Linked DNA regions of Maricaulis maris. The protein of the gene in region 1 interacts with the protein of each later gene in a pairwise test. Links are inferred from orthologs where the notes say so. Each region holds a gene or a part of one and is shown in the gene's direction. Other genes may lie near its edges.

The links. The genes of interacting proteins can lie anywhere in the genome.
Region 2: the proteins of AAA969_RS14000 (region 1) and def interact in binary tests that used the Escherichia coli proteins (3 or more experiments, as listed by UniProt). The link is inferred for Maricaulis maris from one-to-one orthologs.

What each region holds. Positions count from the first base shown.
Region 1 is NZ_AP027270.1:2,936,998-2,944,837, forward strand. The notes cover bases 1,997-4,972. They hold AAA969_RS14000 (aspartate-semialdehyde dehydrogenase), read left to right. Parts: upstream 1,997-2,962; coding sequence 2,963-3,982; downstream 3,983-4,972. Other genes in these bases: AAA969_RS13990 (hypothetical protein), read left to right, coding at 1,997-2,489; AAA969_RS13995 (hypothetical protein), read left to right, coding at 2,486-2,797; rarD (EamA family transporter RarD), read left to right, coding at 4,087-4,972. In the rest of the region: AAA969_RS13975 (hypothetical protein), read right to left, coding at 1-208; AAA969_RS13980 (glycerophosphodiester phosphodiesterase family protein), read left to right, coding at 271-1,266; AAA969_RS13985 (cold-shock protein), read right to left, coding at 1,387-1,599; more of AAA969_RS13990, read left to right, coding at 1,899-1,996; more of rarD, read left to right, coding at 4,973-4,995; AAA969_RS14010 (alpha/beta fold hydrolase), read left to right, coding at 5,108-6,067; AAA969_RS14015 (STAS/SEC14 domain-containing protein), read left to right, coding at 6,145-6,546; AAA969_RS14020 (serine hydrolase domain-containing protein), read right to left, coding at 6,553-7,692; AAA969_RS14025 (PfkB family carbohydrate kinase), read right to left, coding at 7,725-7,840.
Region 2 is NZ_AP027270.1:502,925-506,439, forward strand. What follows is about bases 693-3,515. They hold def (peptide deformylase), read left to right. Parts: upstream 693-1,753; coding sequence 1,754-2,278; downstream 2,279-3,515. Other genes in these bases: rmuC (DNA recombination protein RmuC), read left to right, coding at 693-1,722; AAA969_RS02185 (glutathione S-transferase family protein), read right to left, coding at 2,314-3,288; AAA969_RS02190 (pirin family protein), read right to left, coding at 3,379-3,515. Outside these bases: AAA969_RS02170 (GNAT family N-acetyltransferase), read right to left, coding at 1-70; more of rmuC, read left to right, coding at 259-692. UniProt on the Escherichia coli protein: Removes the formyl group from the N-terminal Met of newly synthesized proteins. Requires at least a dipeptide for an efficient rate of reaction. N-terminal L-methionine is a prerequisite for activity but the enzyme has broad specificity at other positions.

The sequences.
Region 1 (7,840 bases):
AGGCTCCGGACTGGTAGGGCTGCGGCGTCCATTCCCCCTCGGGCGGCACCAGGTACACGCAGATACCGTCCTCGGCCCCGAGGAAGCGGCAAAACCCTGTGGAGATGTTCTCCGCCACGGAGCGGATCACCGCATAATTATCCAGGGAGCAAACGCCATAGCGCTCGGCCGCATCGGCCAACTCGTCAAACCGGGTCCTGTCGCGCATTTGTCACTCCCGTGCGATACCGGCACAGGCTAGTGTATCAAAGCCGAAACCGGGAGGGGGCCATGCGACAAATCTTTATGGGCATTGGGATTCTGGCGGGCCTAGCGGCCTGTACACCAGCCGAGGACGCGCAAATGCCACACGTCTGGACGACGTTGAACGGCCAAGCCCCGCTGGTGATCGCGCATCGTGGTGCCAGCGGTGAGCGCCCGGAACACACCCTTGAAGGCTACACGCTGGCGATCGAACAGGGCGCTGATGTGATCGAGCCCGATCTGGTCATGACGTCCGACGGCGTGCTCGTGGTCCGCCACGATCATTATCTCTCGACAACGACCGATGTCGCGGACCACCCCGAATTCGCCGACCGACGGCGCACCCAGGGCGATCAAACCGACTGGTGGGTGGAGGACTTCACCTTCGAGGAAATCCGCACCCTTCGCGCTCGCCAGCCCTGGCCGCAACGTGACCAGAGCTTCAATGATCAGTTCCTGATTCCGACCTTTGAAGAGGTGCTGGACCTGGCCGCTGCCCACGGCGTGCGAACCGAACCGGAAGTCAAAGTGCCGGGTCATTTCGCCGCGATCGGCCTCGACCCCCTGCCTGAACTCGTCCGCATCCTGCGCGAGCGTGATCTTGATGGCGCTGATGCCTCAACATCGATCCAGTGTTTCGAACCGGAATTTCTCGCCCGGCTGGATGGTGAGGTCGAGACCCCGCTGCTGATGCTGGTCTTCCCGATGATCGAGCTGGATCCGACCGCGGACCCGCTCACCCCCACCGTGGCGCTCGCCGATGCGGCCGGGTTTGCCGACGGGGTCGGTCCGAGCAAGTCGCTGATCATCACCCCCGATGGCGGGGACACCGGCTTTGTCGCCGCGGCTCACGCCCTCGGCCTCGCCGTCCACCCCTGGACCTTCCGTGACGATGTCCCGGTCGCAGAGGGCGTCGATGTCGAGACCGAGCTGCGGCAGGTTTACGCCCTCGGTGTGGATGGCGTGTTTGCCGACTTCCCGGCCACCGCCCTGCGGGTTCGCTCGGAGATGAGCGGGGACTAGTGTGTCAAGCCTGACCGGCGCGAACAGACAGGGGCAAAAGGAAAGACGGCTGCCCAAAGAAAAACGGCGCGGAGCTTTCGCTCCGCGCCGCCTTCTAGATCTTGCGATCCCTGAACTGCCTTAGTCGGCAAGCTGCAGGTCAACCGCCTTCGGACCCTTGCCGCGACGATCCGGCTCGGTTTCGAAGGAGACTTTCTGGCCATCGCTCAGACCCGGCAGACCAGAGGCCTGGACGGCAGAGATGTGCACGAAGACGTCATCGCCGCCCTCGTCCGGGGTGATGAAGCCAAAGCCTTTGCTTTGGTTGAAGAATTTAACGACACCTGTAGCCATTAGAGGGAACCTTCCCAGTATGCATGCCCCGCGTCCGGACATAAAATTGAAGCCGTGCCAGCGTCCTGACACCGATATTACGGACGTAGAAAGTCGGGGAAGGCTGAAGTCTATGGGTCCGATGGGACCCTGTCATGGAAGACCATGAACAGGCATCGGGTAGGCGATCAGTATTCCGTCCGGCCAGTTCGGCCGCCCGTCCGGGGTTTTATGCGCACGAAATCGGGCTCAAGGCAAATGAAACTCCAGTGGCGCTTTCCAGTCGGGGCTGCATAATCAAGCGTGGGAGACCTTTGCAAATGACCGTTCATGACCGGAACCAGTACATCCTCTCTCTCGGCGCTGTTGCGATGTCGGCCATCGCACTGTTGTTTGCATTCCTGGAACTTCGGTCCTCTGATCGGCAGCTCGACACATCGGTCTGGCCCTATGTCGACACGTCTTTTTCGCTGAATGCCAATTCGGCCAGCCTGACGCTCGCCAACAAGGGGCTTGGCCCGGCGCTGATCCATGAATTCCGCGTCCTCCATAACGGAGTCGAAATCCGTCATCCGCTTGAGCTGCCGCAATTCGCTGATGGGCGGGGCGGCAATTACTCGGTGACTACCGCGTCAGCGCCCGGCTCGGTGCTCGCGGTCGGTGAGGAGCTGACCTCCTTTGAGATTCGCGGCGAGAATGTCGGCCTCGGCATGGAGGCGGCTTTGCGGGATATTCAGATCGAGCTCTGCTATTGCTCCATCAACGGCGCCTGCTGGAGCAACCACTCGCAGGCCAATTTCCGCGAGCCGGTCGCCGCCTGTGCAGACCAGGACGTCGACATCGGTGATGCCCTCGACATTTTTCGCGAAACCAATAGCGATGTCTCGCCACAGGCCGAGGACACACCATGACCCGCCGCCGCTTTCTTGAGCGCACCCGCCGCAACCGGGACCGCCAGGCCGAAGCCGGTCGCGGCTTCAATCCGGCCGGCATGATCCGGCTGGCCTTCTTCGGGGTGGCGCTGGTGGTCGCGGCAGCGGTCTATGTGGGTTTCTGGCGTCAGGGCGAGACGATCTATGACGGGCCGTGGGGCGTGATGCAGCGGCTGATCACCCCACTCTTCCTCGGTATCAACGCGCTGGACCTCATCGTGATCCTGACCGTCGGCCTGATCGCCTGGCGCATCTGGGCCCGCATGAAGCGACCGCCCCGCGACTGATCCAGCCGCCGGGGAAATGGCGCGGCTCAGGGCTGTTTTGACCCCATCCGCGGGCGTTCCGGCCGCCATACCGCAAAATCATCCTAGCCAGCCCCTGCATGCGGGTTTATGTGCTGCGACACTGAATGGGGGGCTTCTCCCGGGTCTTTGAAAGGTGAAGTGGCAATGGGCGTCAAAGTTGCAGTGTTCGGAGCAACCGGAGCGGTGGGCAAGGAAATGCTCACCATTCTCGCGGAACGCCTCTTCCCGGCCGAGGAAGTCCATGCGCTTGCCAGCCGCAAGTCGATGGGCGTCGAACTGTCCTATGGCGACACCACCTTGCGCTGCAAGAATGCCGAGACGTTCGACTTCTCCAGCGTCGATCTTGTGCTGATGTCCGCCGGGGGTGACGTGTCCAGGGAGTGGACGCCGAAGATTACCAAGGCCGGCGCCATCGTCGTCGACAATTCCTCGGCCTGGCGTATGGATCCGGACGTCCCGCTGGTCGTGCCGGAGGTCAATCTCGACGCGCTCGACGGCGTGAAGAAGAAGGGCATTGTCGCCAATCCGAATTGCTCGACCATCCAGCTGGTCGTGGCGCTCAAGCCGATCCATGACCGGGTCGGCATCAAGCGTGTCAACTGCGCCACCTACCAGGCCGTGTCGGGTGCCGGTCAGGCCGCAATGGACGAACTCTGGGTCCAGACCAAGGGCATCTACGTCAATGACTCGGTGAACCCCGAGGCCTTCACCAAGCAGATTGCCTTCAACGTCATTCCCCACATCGACGTCTTCATGGAAGACGGCTCCACCAAGGAAGAGTGGAAGATGATGATGGAGACGAAGAAGATCCTCGACTCCAAGATCAAGCTGTTCGCGACCTGTGTCCGCGTCCCGGTCTTTGTTGGCCACTCGATCGCCACGCATCTCGAGCTGAACGCGCCGATGTCGGCCGATGAGGCCCGCAATCTCCTGCGCGAAAGCCCTGGCCTGATGGTCATCGACAAGCGCGAGGACGAGGGCTACGTGACCCCGGTCGAGTGCGTCGGCGAATTCGCCACCTTTGTCTCCCGCGTGCGCGAGGACCCGACCGTCGAGAATGGCCTGGCGATGTGGGTTGTCGCCGACAATCTGCGCAAGGGCGCCGCCCTGAACGCCGTGCAGATCGCCGAAGGCCTGCTGAACAAGGGCCTCCTGAGCCATTGATCCGGCTGCGCAGGGCGGCGCAAACCCGCCTTGCGCAAAATCCGGGTCGCCATTTTGTGACGGGCGACCTATGTGCGTCGGATCGCACTGCCCGAGGAGCCCGCATGTCCACCGATACAACGACCGATATGCGTCGGGCCCTCGCGGCGGGCATGACCGGCTATCTGATCTGGGGAATTTCGCCGCTCTATTTCCAGACCCTGGGCTTCGCCAGCGCGGTGGAGATCATTCTTCATCGGGTGATCTGGGCTGTGCCGCTGCTGATGGCGTCGCTCGCCCTGTCGGGCAAGTTGCGCGCGGCGCTCGGCGTGCTCGCCGACCGGCGCACCCTGCTGACCCTGCTCGCCACATCGGTTTTGATCTCGATCAACTGGTGGGGCTTCGTGTTCGCCGTGAATACCGGCCACGTGCTGCAAGCCTCGCTGGGCTATTACATCAACCCGCTGATGAGCGTTGCCGTCGGCGTGATCATCCTCCGCGAACCGCTAGGGCCGTGGCGGATCGCGGCGATCGCCCTGGCGGCGCTCGGCGTTGCCAACCAGATCATCACCGTCGGCCAGGTCCCGTGGATATCCCTGATGCTGGCGACAACCTTCACGGCCTATGGCTATCTGCGCAAAGTCGCCGCGGTTGATGGCCGCGTCGGCCTTTTGTGGGAGACGCTCTTCATCCTCCCCTTCGCAATCGTCGGGCTCGGCTGGTTGCAGGCCAGCGGCGGAGGTCACTTCTTCGAGACGCCTTTGCAGGCCGGCCTGCTGATGGCATCCGGACTGATCACCGTGGTGCCGTTGCTGCTCTACACCATCGGCGTGCGCGGCCTCCGCCTGTCGACCATGGGGCTGCTTCAGTTCACCGCGCCTTCAATCCAGTTCGCGATCGGCATCATGAGCGGCGAGACTTTCGAGACCGGCCATATGATCACCTTCGCGCTGATCTGGTCCGGCGTGGCCTGTTTCGCCTGGAGCCAGATGCGTCGCGACCGCAAGCTGGCCGCTGTCGAGGACGCAGGCTGAGCCGCGCGGCATTGCGCGCGCGCCCTTGACCCGGCGGAGTGGCTACTCTCTCCTGCTGAAGAAACCCAATCGATTGATCCACAACCACGTTTCGGATCGAAAGGCCTGACCCATGACCGATTTTCCGGCTCCCCAGCGGATCGCCACCAATGGTATCGAGCTCTCCGTCCATCTCGCCGGACCTGACGATGGCCAGCCCCTGCTTCTGGTCCATGGCTGGCCCGAGCTGGCCTATTCCTGGAAGAATCAGATCGCGCTGCTCGCCGAAGCCGGCTATCGGGTGATCGCGCCCGACCTGCGCGGTTTCGGCGGGTCCGATTGCCCGACCGGCATCGACGCCTATGACATCGACACGATGATCGCCGACCTGACTGGTCTGCTCGACACGCTGGGCCACGACAAGGCGGTCTGGATCGGGCATGACTGGGGCGGGATCATTACGTGGCATGCAGCCATGCTGGCCGCTGACCGGTTCGATGGCGTGATCGGGGTCAATACCCCCCATCTGCCGCGCGGATCCCAAGCGCCGACCGAGGCCTTTCGCGAACTGGGTGGCGAGGATCACTACATCCTGCGCTTCCAGCAACCGGGCTACGCGGAGCAGCGCTTCGAGGGCAAGGAGGACGCCTTCTTCGCTTTCATTTTCGGGGCGCCGCCGCGCGAAGGCAGGCTGGACGACTATTTTCCGGAGATCACCCATATCCCGGCCCAGTTCGAGAAATTCGCGGGCCGTCCGGAAGAGCGGATTGTCGTCAGGCCGGAAGACCGCGCCGTCTATGCCGAGGCCTACCGCAAGACCGGTTTTGGCCCGGGCATCAACCTGTACCGGAATTTTGATGCCAACTGGCAGCGCATGGGCGGCGTCGACCATCGCATTTCGTTGCCCTGCCTGATGGTTTCAGCCGAGCTGGACTTCATGCTGCCCCCGAAGCTCACGGGCTGGATGCCGGCCCTGTGCAAGGATGTCGAGTTCGCCGTCATCGATGGCTGCGGCCACTGGACGATGTGGGAAGCACCGGCCGAGCTGAACGGATATCTGCTCGACTGGCTGCAGAGGCGGTTTCCGGCCTGACAAGGGCGGCGACGAATTCAGTAGCGGATGACTACCTGAATATGATTATGCTTTGATCGTGTCTCCTGGAGGGCCGTATGGGCAAGGCGAACTGGATTCTGCACAGCGCACTGAAGATTGCCGAGCTCGATTTCGGCTCGAATACGACCATGCTGAATTTGCGGCATGCGATTGCGGAGCTGCCGGGCATGCCGGGTTGGGCCGGCGATTTCGACATGCTGTTGGTCATCAGCGAGCAATCGTCCCTGGACACTTTCACCCCGGAGGCGATGCGCGCGCACCAGACCTTCATGCGGACGTGGAATGAGCGCTATCGCAAGGGCCACGCCCCCAAGACCGCGCTGGTCTGCGCCAGTGATCTCAAGCGCATCATCCCGGAATTATGGGCCGCCATGACCCGGGAAGGCTGGAAAACGAAAATCCGCGTCTTCACCAATCGCGAGGAAGCGCTGGCGTGGCTGGCAGACGATCAGGCCTGACCCGACTCAAAGACAGCCATAGACCGCGTCGATAATCCGGACCGGGCGTGGATCTCCTGCCAGATAATGGTGCTGGCGGTTCATCACATAAGCACCGGTCAGGCCGCGGACCGGGTCGGCAAAGGCGCAGGAGCCGCCCCAGCCGGAATGACCAACGGTCTCCGGCGTCGGACCATAAAAGCCCGGCTTCACATTGCGCATCACCCCCGCCCCCCAGGACAGATCGAACGGCAGCACCTTGTCCGGACCGCTGACGCGTTCCTTGACCAGCTCTGCCAGCGTCGCCTCGGAGATGAAGCGTTTGCCGTCAAGGCGGCCGTGGTCGGCATAAACGGTCATCAGACGGGCCAGGGCGCCCGCTGTCGCATGCGCATTGGCGGCGGGAAACTCAGCCTTGCGCCATTCGGTCGCGCCGCGACGTCCGGGCGACGACCACGGCTTGAGAAAGGCCAGCTCACGCGGAAGGTTGGGTTCACCCAGATCGGGGACTTGTCTTGGCATGGCATGCTCGGCGGTGCGGGCATGCTCGCTTTCCGGCAAGCCGACATGAAAATCGATCCCGCGCGGACCACAAATCTCCTCACGCAGGATGGCGCCGATCGACCGGCCATCGGTTCGTCGGGCCAGCGCATCGGCAATAAAGCCGAAGGTGACCGGGTGGTAGCCGGAACCGGTGCCGAGCTCCCAGAGCGGAACCTGTCGCGCCAGCCTGTCTTCGATCAGAGCCGCGTCGAACCAGTCACCGGCATCCATCGCCTCGGCGATGCCTGACAGTCCGGCCTGGTGCGACAGCGCCTGGGCAACGGTCACAGCGGATTTGCCGCCAGCGGCAAATTCAGGCCAGTAGTCGGCGACCGGTGCGTCATAAGCCAGCAGCCCCCGGTCGACGAGGCGGGCGATCACCAGCGCCGCGATGGCCTTGCCGGTGGAATAGACCGGCACCAGCGTGTTGGCCGCCCAGTCAATCGACTTCTTTCGATCGGCCCAGCCGGCATGGATTTCCACAACCATCTCACCCTCGTGACAGAGGGCAAAGCCGGCGCCGATCTCGTCCTGATCGGTCCAATTCGCAAGAAAGGCCTCGGCAACCGGCTCGAAGCCGGGAGCGACATGACCGTGAAGGGCGGGCAGGGTAGCTGTGCTCATGACAGTCTGGCTAACGCGCGCCGCCTTGCCGATCAAGCGAGCTGGACGGCCTCGGCTTCCAGCGTGACCAGCGGGGCCGTCAGAACCGCCGCCGCCGCAACCAGCGGCAGTTCAGGCGCAGACCATTCCGCGGCCCGCATCACGAGAC
Region 2 (3,515 bases), 2.4 Mb from region 1 along the record:
ACGCCCACTTGTTCCACTGCACGACCTGGCTGGCTGAAATGTCCTCGATTGAGACGATTTTCGTCTGCACCTTGTCTCTCCCGCGTTTCCCTGACGGTCGTCAAGCAAGCCGCGTGCCGGGTGCCAGGGCACAAGCCGGGGTTGGGTGACAGGTTTTGTCGCGGGCATCGGGCAGGGTGGGCGCGGATGAGGGCTGATTGCTGGTCCGCTTCCTCCGACTCATCCAGAATGCCCGCAAGCAGGAAAGTGAAACCGACCGTGACCCTCACCGATATTTCTCTCGAGACCTGGCTCATTCTCGGCAGCGTCGCTGTCGTGCTGGTCGTCCTTGTTGTCCTGCTTGTCCGCAAGCCGGCTGAAACGGGTCCGGTCGATACCTCGGAGCTGGATCGGCTGCGCGAGGAACGTGATGACTGGCGCCGTCGCCAGGAAGCCACCGCGCTCGATCTCGCCTCAGCCCGTGAGGCCGCGGCGCGGCTCGACGGCGTGGTCGAGGAGCGCGATCGCCTGCGCGCGACGCTGGAGACCGTGACCGCCGAGCGCAATACGCTCAATGCCCGCCATGAAGCGCTCAAGACCGAGCATGACGCTGCTCAGCGTCATCACGGCGAGAAACTGGCCGAGCTTGAAAAGGCGCGTGAGCGTCTGAGCGAGCAGTTCAAGCTCACCGCGAACGAAATTCTCAAGGCCTCCGGTGCCGAACTCAACAAGCAGAGTACGGAAAACCTGCAGACCCTGCTGAAGCCGCTGCGCGAACAGCTCACCGAGTTCCGCACCAAGGTCGAGACCGACGCCAAGGAGCGTCATGGGCATGCCGGCGAGATCAAGCAATTGATGGAGACGGTGCGCAAGGACGCCTCGCGCATGTCCGAGGACGCCCAGAACCTCGCCAATGCCCTGCGTTCCTCGTCCAAGGTCCAGGGTGACTGGGGTGAGATGGTGCTGGCCTCGATCCTTGAACGGGCGGGTCTGCGCGACAATGAGCATTTCTTCACCCAGTCGACCGAGCGCAATGCCGAGGGCGCCCTGCTGCGTCCCGACGTGATCGTCGAGATGCCGGGCGGCCATCGTCTGGTGATCGATTCCAAGGTCTCGCTGACAGCCTTCGAGCGCTGCGTGAATGCCGACGACGACGAGACCCGCAATGCGGCGCTAAAACAGCACCTGGCCTCGGTCAAGGCGCACATCAAGGCGCTCGGCGACAAGGATTACGCCAAGCTTTATGAGGGCGTCGATTTCACCCTGATGTTCATTCCGCTCGAGGGCGCGGCCTCGCTGGCCCTGCAGAACGATCCGGAACTGTCCAGCTATGCCTGGGACCGCAATGTCATGATTGCCACGCCGACGACGCTGATGATGGCGATGCGGACGGTGGGAAACCTGTGGACGATCGACCGCCAGAACCGTCACGCGATCGAGATCGCCGATCGCGCCGGGGCGCTCTACGACAAGTTCGAGGGGTTCGTTTCCGACATCGATACCGTCGGCAAGCGCATCGACAGCGCCAAGGACGCCTGGAGCGCGGCCAAGGGCAAGCTGGTCGAGGGTCGCGGCAATCTGGTGCGCCAGACCGAAATGCTCAAATCGCTCGGCGCCAATGCCCGCAAATCGCTGCCGTCGGAGTATCTCGATGCGGCCGGTGCCGACGAGAGCGCCGAGACCGGTGGCGCGGACACCACGCCCAAGCCTGCTCTGACAGCGCCGGAAGCGGTCGATTCTTGATCCTTTAAGCCAGTGCCATTATCTAGGCGTCATGGCTATTCGAGATATCCTCACCGTTCCGCACCCGATGCTCAAGGAAGTGTCCCAACCTGTTGATCAGGTTGATGACGCGCTCCGCGAGCTGATGGATGACATGCTGCAGACCATGTATGCCGCCGACGGGATCGGTCTGGCTGCGATCCAGGTCGGCGTGCCCAAACGCATCATCGTGATGGATCTGGCCGGTCGCGACGAGGATCCGCAGCCGCGCTATTTCGTCAATCCGGTGCTGTCGGACCCGTCCGACACGCTCAAGCCCTATGAAGAGGGCTGCCTGTCGGTGCCGACCGTCTATGACGAGGTCGAGCGCCCGGATCGGATCCGCATCCAGTATCTCGATTATGACGGCAACCCGCAGGATGAGATCGCCGAGGGCATGTTCGCCGTCTGCATCCAGCACGAGATGGACCATCTCGAAGGCGTGCTCTTTATCGACTACCTGTCCCGTCTGAAGCGCACCCGTGCGGTCCAGAAGGTCAAGAAGATCGAGAAGGGCAAGGACCGCGACGCGGCCTGACGCTCCCCGGTCGCTGGCCTCGCCTTGCCTCCGGCCTAGCCCCGCCCGTGCGGTTCCGCGAAATTGACCATCGGTCCGGCCGGTACGATCCGGGTCGGATTGATCATGTCGTGGCTGGCGTAATAATGCTTCTGGGCATGCTCGAAATTGCACGTCCCGGCGATGCCGGGCTGCTGGTAGAGATCGCGCGTGTAGGCCCACAGGTTCGGGTAATCGACCAGTCGCCGCAGATTGCACTTGAAGTGCCCGTGATAGACGAGGTCGAAGCGCAGCAGCGTCGGCAGCAGGCGCCAGTCGGCCTCGGTCGGCGTGTCGCCGGTCAGATAGCGCTGGCTGGCGAGAAGGGTTTCCAGGTGATCGAGCGTCTCGAACAGCGGGAATACGGCCTCTTCATAGGCGGCCTGGCTGGTCGCGAAGCCTGACAGATAGACGCCGTTATTGACGGTGTCATAGATGCGCGCATTCAGGGCATCGATCTCGGCTCGCTTGTCCTCGGGGTAGTAATCACCCGGCGTGGCACCAATCCCGTCAAAGGCGGAATTGAACATGCGGATGATTTCCGAGCTTTCGTTCGAGACGATGCGTCCGGTCTGCGTGTCCCACAGGACCGGCACCGTGACGCGGCCGGAATAGTCCGGCTCGGACTGCAGGTAGACCTGGTACATGAAGTCCTTGGCGAAGAGGTGGTCGCCGACCAGACCGTCTTCGTCCGCATCAAAGGTCCAGCCGTTTTCGGCCATGTACCAGTGCACCGCCGAGACCGGGATCATGTCCTCGAGACCCTTCAGGGCCCGATAGATCAGCGTGCGGTGGGCCCAGGGGCAGGCGTAGGAGACGTAGAGGTGATAGCGGCCCGGCTCGGCCTTGAAGCCGGCGCGACCGGTTGGTCCGGCGCTGCCATCGGGGGTTATCCAGTTGCGAAGCTGGGCGACCGAGCGCTCGAAGCGGCCTTCCGATTTGGCGGTATCATACCATTTGTCATGCCACTTGCCGTCAACGAGCAGGCCCATGGGTCACTCCAGTCATGTCTGGGGGTAGTCGGGAAACGAGGGGGTAGACCTGCCCGGCACCGGGGCCGGACAGGTCCGGGGGGAGGGATCTCAGAATTTGCCGGCCTGGAAGTCGCGAACCGCCTGGTGCAGCTCGGCTTCGGTATTCATGACGAAGGGGCCATAGCGCGCGACCGGTTCATTGATCGGCTTGCCGGCGACCAGCAGAAGGCTCGCCCCCTCCGGGC